Regions from separate parts of the Streptomyces sp. NPDC048257 genome, predicted to be linked through region 2. Evidence: riboswitches for the same ligand, from Rfam matches in the RefSeq annotation. Region 2 holds a riboswitch; each other region holds the start of a gene.
What was found. Region 2 has a riboswitch for thiamine pyrophosphate ahead of ACGFZK_RS23115 (thiamine ABC transporter substrate binding subunit). Riboswitches for the same ligand answer to the same signal wherever they lie in the genome.
Positions count from the first base shown of each region.

Region 1: linked by a shared signal. The riboswitch ahead of thiC (phosphomethylpyrimidine synthase ThiC) and the one ahead of ACGFZK_RS23115 (thiamine ABC transporter substrate binding subunit) in region 2 are both predicted to bind thiamine pyrophosphate.
Region 3: linked by a shared signal. The riboswitch ahead of thiO (glycine oxidase ThiO) and the one ahead of ACGFZK_RS23115 (thiamine ABC transporter substrate binding subunit) in region 2 are both predicted to bind thiamine pyrophosphate.

Region 1 is NZ_JBICZI010000006.1:81,083-83,341, forward strand. Features, by position in the region: gene thiC (phosphomethylpyrimidine synthase ThiC) at 1-1,181, opposite strand, end outside; TPP riboswitch at 1,176-1,321, opposite strand; gene ACGFZK_RS15685 (YibE/F family protein) at 1,361-2,259, shown strand, end outside.
Region 2 is NZ_JBICZI010000012.1:81,088-83,346, reverse strand. Features, by position in the region: gene ACGFZK_RS23120 (ABC transporter permease) at 1-80, opposite strand, end outside; gene ACGFZK_RS23115 (thiamine ABC transporter substrate binding subunit) at 176-1,273, opposite strand; TPP riboswitch at 1,359-1,468, opposite strand; gene rlmN (23S rRNA (adenine(2503)-C(2))-methyltransferase RlmN) at 1,527-2,259, opposite strand, start outside.
Region 3 is NZ_JBICZI010000018.1:120,319-122,577, forward strand. Features, by position in the region: gene ACGFZK_RS27705 (NAD(P)/FAD-dependent oxidoreductase) at 1-965, opposite strand, end outside; TPP riboswitch at 1,047-1,158, shown strand; gene thiO (glycine oxidase ThiO) at 1,156-2,259, shown strand, end outside.

The DNA.
Region 1 (2,259 bases), on a different contig from region 2:
TCGATCATCGTCTGGACGTTGTGGCGCTTGGCGATCGTGTTCAGCTCGCCCAGCGTCCTCAGCTCGGCGAACTGGGCGGCGTCGTTGGCGTCCGCGATCGAGCCGGGGCGCAGGCCGTCACCGAGGGAGTAGGTGACGTCGTACGTCGCGAGGATGTCGCAGAGCTCCTCGAAGTTCGTGTAGAGGAAGTTCTCCTTGTGGTGCGCCAGGCACCACGCGGCCATGATCGAGCCGCCGCGCGAGACGATGCCGGTCTTGCGGCGGGCGGTCAGCGGCACGTAGGGCAGCAGCACGCCGGCGTGGACCGTCATGTAGTCGACGCCCTGCTCGGCCTGCTCGATGACCGTGTCCTTGTAGATCTCCCAGGTCAGGTCCTCGGCGCGGCCGTCGACCTTCTCCAGCGCCTGGTAGAGCGGCACGGTGCCGATCGGGACGGGGGAGTTGCGCAGCACCCACTCGCGGGTGGTGTGGATGTTGCGGCCGGTCGAGAGGTCCATGACCGTGTCGGCGCCCCACTTGGTCGCCCAGGTCATCTTGTCGACCTCCTCCTCGATGGAGGAGGTGACCGCGGAGTTGCCGATGTTGGCGTTGACCTTCACCAGGAACCGCTTGCCGATGATCATCGGCTCGATCTCGGGGTGGTTCACGTTCGCCGGAAGCACCGCGCGACCTGCGGCGATCTCCTCACGGACGACCTCGGGGGAGACGTTCTCGCGGATCGCGACGTACTCCATCTCCGGGGTGATCTCGCCGCGGCGGGCGTACGCGAGCTGCGTGACGGCGGCGCCGCCACGGCCGCGGCGGGGCTGCCGGGGGCGACCCGGGAAGACCGCGTCGAGGTTCTTGAGGCCGCCGCGCGGGGAGGTGTGCTTGACGCCGTCGTCCTCGGGACGCACGGGGCGGCCCGCGTACTCCTCGGTGTCGCCGCGGCTGATGATCCAGTTCTCGCGCAGCGGCGCGAGGCCGCGCCGGACGTCGGTCTCGATCTGCGGGTCGGTGTACGGACCGGACGTGTCGTAGAGCGTCACGTCCTTGCCGTTGGTGAGGTGGACCTGGCGGACCGGCACCCGGAGGTCGGGGCGGGAGCCCGCCAGGTATCCCTTGTGCCAGCCGGGCTGGCGCTCGGTCTGGCCGTCGGCGTCCTGGCTGACGGCAGGCGTGCGTGCGTCCTGAATGGTCATGAGACCTGATCTCCCTACGCCGGCATTACCCGGTAACAGGTTCGGCGGTCGACGCAGCCTCTTCCCGTACGCATCTGTGATGCCCGTACGGTGATCAGCGTCCTCTCAGCCCGGTGCTCCGAGCTCCCGCGTTGTGCAAAGGTGCCCCCACGCTAGCGTCATCCATGGCGTGCTGAACAGTGGGCCCCCTCATCTCTTGCGATGATCTGCTGGTGACGCCCTCGCTGCAGCCCCCCACCGAGCCCACAGAGAACCACGGCCACAACGGCCACCCGCATGCGAGCCCGGGGCAGTGCGCCGGGCACCCGTCAGGGCACTCCGACGGCCACCCCGCCGGGCACTCCCCGGCTCCCCCATCGGGTCACTCCCACGGCCACGGCCACGGCCACAGCCACGGCCCGGCGGCCCCCGTCTCGAAGCACCTGCGCAAGGTCATCGCGGCCGTACTGATCCCCTTCGCCGCCGCCGTCTTCATCGGCATGGTGGTGCTCTGGCCGGGCGGCGCCCCCGCCCACGAGCGCACGGGGGTGGGCTTCGACCGGCAGACCCAGCAGGGTGTGGTCGCCGCGCTCGAACAGGTCGACTGCAAATCCGTGAACGCCTCCCAGGTACCGGCGACCGGGACCCCCTCCACCCCCGAGGGACGCGGGGCGCAGGCCGCGCAGACCGGTGAGTGCAAGAAGGCCACCGTCGAGATCACCACCGGCCCGGACAAGGGCCGCACCTTCGTGGAGATCGTCCAGCCGGGCGCGCCACGGCAGTTGGAGGATGGCCAGGAGGTGGTGGTGGCGTACGCGCCGGACGCCCCGCGCGACCTCCAGTACTCCGTGATCGACGTGAACCGCAAGCTCCCCATGGCGCTGCTGGCCGGCATCTTCGCGGTCGCGGTGGTCCTCGTCGGGCGGATGCGCGGGCTGTTCGCACTCATCGCGCTGGTGGTCAGCTTCGGGGTGCTGACCCTCTTCATCCTCCCGGCCATCCTGCAGGGTTCGAACCCGCTGGTCGTCGCGGTGGTCGGGGCGAGCGCCATCATGCTGATCGCGCTCTACATGTGCCACGGGCTGACCGCCCGTACCTC
Region 2 (2,259 bases):
TCGGTCTTGAGGCCGCGCCCGACGATCGCGGCGACGGGGTAGGCGAAGAACAGCCCGAAGAAGGCGAGGGGCACGGCCATCAGCGCGAGCCGCACGGCGGTGGCCCGCGCCCCCTCGCGGGGGCCGGGGCCCGGCGCGGCGCCCCCCGACGCCGCGCCCGGCTCCTTGGGACCGCCTACTTCACGACGGTCGAGGTCCATGCCTTGACCCACTGCTCACGGTTCTTGGCGATGGTCTCGGGAGCCACGTTCTCGGGCTTCTCGATCACCACACCGTGCTTGGTGAACAGCTCCGGCAGGGCGGCGTCCTTCGTCACGGGGTTCACGAACATCTGGAGCGGCATGTCCTCCTGGAACTTCTTGCTGACCAGGAAGTCCACGAGGGCCTTGCCGCCCTCCTCGTTCTCGGCGCCCTTGAGCAGGCCCGCGAACTCGATCTGGCGGAAGCAGGTGCCGGTGGAGACGCCCGTGGGGGCCTCGGCCGGCTGCGGCTCGCCGTACAGCACCTCGACCGGCGGGCTGGAGGCGTAGGAGACGACCAGTGGACGGTCGCCCTTGGCCTTCTTGCCGCCCGCGGAGCCGGAGAAGCGCTCGTTGTAGGCCTGCTCCCAGCCGTCGACGACCTCGACGCCGTTGGCCTTCAGCTTGCTCCAGTAGTCCTTCCAGCCCTCCTCGCCGTACTTGCCGACGGAGGCGAGCAGGAAGCCGAGGCCGGGCGAGGAGGTCGCGGCGTTCTCGGTGACCAGCAGGTTCTTGTACTCCGGCTTGATCAGGTCGTCCAGCGTCTGCGGCGGGGCGATCTTCTTCTCGGCGAAGTAGGCCTTGTCGTAGTTGACGCAGATGTCACCGGAGTCGATCGGGGTGACCCGGTGCCCCTTGTCGAGCACGTACTCGGGCTTCACCTCGGCGAGGCCCTTGGCCTCGTACGGCGTGAAGATGCCGTTGTCGAGGGCGCGCGAGAGGAGGGTGTTGTCCACGCCGAAGAAGACGTCGCCGCGCGGGGACCCCTTGGTGAGGATCTCCTGGTTCAGCGCCGCGCCCGCGTCCCCGGACTTCAGCACCTTGACCGTGTAGCCGCTCTGCTGCTCGAACTCCTTGAGGACCGTGTCGGTCACGTTGAAGGAGTCGTGGGTGACGAGCGTGACGGTCTTGGACTTCGGGGCGTCGCTCGCGCCGGTCTTGTCCTGGGCGTCTCCGCCGCCGCAGGCGCTGAGCGTGGTGACGCCGAGGGCGGCCGCGAGCACGGTGCCCGCGATCTTCCTGGTGGTGCTCATTGGTGAATTCCTCCTGGGATGTCCAGGAGAAGACGCGGCCCTGCCCGGCGCTCTGCGAGAGCGGACGCCGGGCAGGGCGCAACAGCAAGAGTGGTGACCGAACTTCCTACCCCGAATGACCGGGGCGAGGTTCAGAGGGTCTGCGGATGACGGATACCGCACTCTCAGCGCTGTGGCGCTCCCCTGTCGGAATATGAAATTGGTTCGGCCACAGGGTACCCCGTGGCCGAATTACGTCGAACAGAAGCGGAATCTAGCGCTCCGAGGCCGCCAGCTGGCCGCACGCGCCGTCGATCTCCTGGCCCCGGGTGTCCCGTACGGTCACGGGCACGCCGTGGCGGGCGATGGCCTCCACGAAGGCCTTCTCGTCCTCGGGGCGCGAGGCGGTCCACTTGGAGCCCGGCGTCGGGTTCAGCGGGATCAGGTTGACGTGTACACGCTTGCCCTTGAGCAGCTTGCCCAGGAGGTCACCGCGCCAGGCCTGGTCGTTGATGTCGCGGATCAGGGCGTACTCGATCGAGATCCGGCGGCCGGACTTCTCCGCGTACTCCCAGGCCGCGCCGAGCACCTCACGGACGTTCCAGCGGGTGTTCACGGGGACGAGGGTGTCGCGCAGCTCGTCGTCGGGCGCGTGCAGCGAGACGGCGAGGCGGCACTTGAAGCCCTCGTCGGCGAAGCGCAGCATGGCCGGGACCAGGCCGACGGTGGAGACGGTGATACCGCGCTGCGACAGGCCCAGGCCGTCGGGCTCCGGGTCGGTGAGCCGACGGATGGCGCCGACCACGCGGTTGTAGTTGGCCAGGGGCTCGCCCATGCCCATGAAGACGATGTTCGACAGCCGCGCCGGGCCGCCGGGAACCTCTCCGTCGCGCAGCGCGCGCATGCCGTCGACGATCTGGTGCACGATCTCGGCGGTGGACAGGTTGCGGTCCAGGCCGGCCTGGCCGGTGGCGCAGAACGGGCAGTTCATGCCGCAGCCGGCCTGC
Region 3 (2,259 bases), on a different contig from region 2:
AAGTACGGCACCGGGTCGTAGACCTGGGCCGGCTCCCCGGCCAGGATGTTCGCCGCGACCGTCCTCGGCCCCTGGAGCGCGTTGTCCCAGTGGTGCACGAGCAGCCGCGTCCCGTACCGCCCGGACGGGAAGGAGGCGCAGTCGCCGACCGCGTACACCCCGGGCAGCGAGGTCCGCAGGTGGGCGTCCGCGGTGATCGAGCCGTCGGGACCGCGTTCCACGCCGGTCCCGGCCAGCCATCCGGTGGCGGGGCGCGCGCCGATGCCGACCACCACCGCGCCGGCGGGCAGGACGCGCCCGTCCGCGAGCAGGACCCGGCCCTCCTCGATCCCGGCGACCCTCGCCCCGGTGATCAGCTCGGCGCCGGCCTCCTCGTACCAGCGCGCCATCGGCTCGGCGGCCTCGGCGGGCAGCGCCCCCGCCAGCACCCGGTCCGCCGCCTCGACGACGGTGACCTCGCAGCCCGCCTCCCGGGCGGCGGTGGCGAACTCGGCGCCGATCCAGCCCGCCCCGACGACCACGGCCCGGGGCGCGGTCGCCAGTACCGGGCGCAGCCGGGCCGCGTCGTCCAGCGTGCGCAGCAGGTGGACGCCCGGGACGCCCTCGGTGCCGGGCAGGGTCAGCGGCTGCGCGCCGGTCGCCAGCACGAGGACCCCGTACGGGACCGGGCCCGCCTCGGTGTCCAGCTCGTGGTCGGCGGCGCGCAGTCCGGTGACCTCGGTGCCGAGCCGGAGGTCGATCTCGAGTCCTTCGAAGTCCACGTCGAAGGCGGAGTCCTCGGCCTTGCCGAGGAGGACCGCCTTGGACAGCGGGGGCCGGTCGTAGGGCTGGTGGGGTTCGGCTCCCAGCAGGGTCACGGGCCCGGTGAAGCCCTGTTCGCGCAGGGCGACCGCGGTCTGCACCCCGGCCATTCCGGCGCCGACGATCACGACGCCGCGCTGATTCTGTTCCGTCTGCTCGCTCACTCGGCCACCCTAGTCACCTGACGCTCCGTCAGGAATAGGTGCCGCCTTACCCGCCGTCCACGGCCGGGTTAGTCTGGCCACCGTACCTATCGCGGGAGTCCGGCGCACCGGGCTGAGAGGGAGGCTGGCCGGCCTCCGACCGTACGAACCTGATCCGGGTCATGCCGGCGAAGGGAGGGGCTGGACGCCCATGCACTCATCTCGAAAGGATTCCGCCACGGGATCCGACGTCCTCGTCATCGGGGGCGGGATCATCGGCCTGGTCACCGCCTGGCGGGCCGCCGCGCGCGGACTGAGCACCACACTCGCCGACCCCGCACCCGGCGGCGGCGCCGCCCAGGTCGCGGCCGGCATGCTCGCCCCCGTCACCGAACTGCACTACGGCGAGGAAGCCCTGCTCGGCCTCGGCCTCGCCTCCGCCGCGCGCTATCCGCAGTTCGCCGCCGAGCTCGCCGAAGCGAGCGGCGGCATGGACATCGGCTACCGCGCCTGCGGCACCCTCGCCGTCGCCCTCGACTCCGACGACCGCCTCCACCTGCGCGAACTGCACGCCCTGCAGCGCCGCTGCGGCCTGGAGTCCGAGTGGCTCACCGGCCGCGAGTGCCGCCGCCTGGAGCCCTTGCTCGCCCCCGGCGTACGCGGCGGCCTGCGCGTCGACGGCGACCACCAGGTCGACCCCCGCCGGCTCGCCGCCGCCCTGCTGGCCGCCTGCGAACGGGCCGGCGTGATCATCCACCGTGCGGCCGCGGAACGGCTGCTCACCACCACCGACCGGGCGACCGGCGCCCTCCTCGACGACGGTACGGAGCTGCTCGCCGACCAGGTGGTCCTGGCCGCGGGCTCGCTCACCGGTCGGCTGGCGGGCGTACCGCCGGAGGTCGTGGCCCCCGTACGGCCGGTCAAGGGCCAGGTCCTGCGGCTCACCGTGCCGGCGGCGTACGCGCCGTTCCTCTCGCGGACCGTACGGGCCGTCGTGCGCGGCAGCCACGTCTACCTGGTGCCGCGCGAGAACGGCGAACTCGTCATCGGCGCCACCAGCGAGGAACTCGGCTGGGACACCACCGTCACCGCGGGCGGGGTCTACGAACTCCTGCGCGACGCCCACGAACTGGTCCCCGGCATCACCGAACTCCCGCTCACGGAGACCCGGGCGGGACTGCGCCCCGGATCCCCCGACAACGCCCCGCTGCTCGGCCCGACCGACCTGCCGGGCCTGCACCTGGCGACCGGGCACTACCGCAACGGAGTGCTGCTGACCCCGCTCACCGGCGAGGTCCTCTCCGAGCTGCTGGCC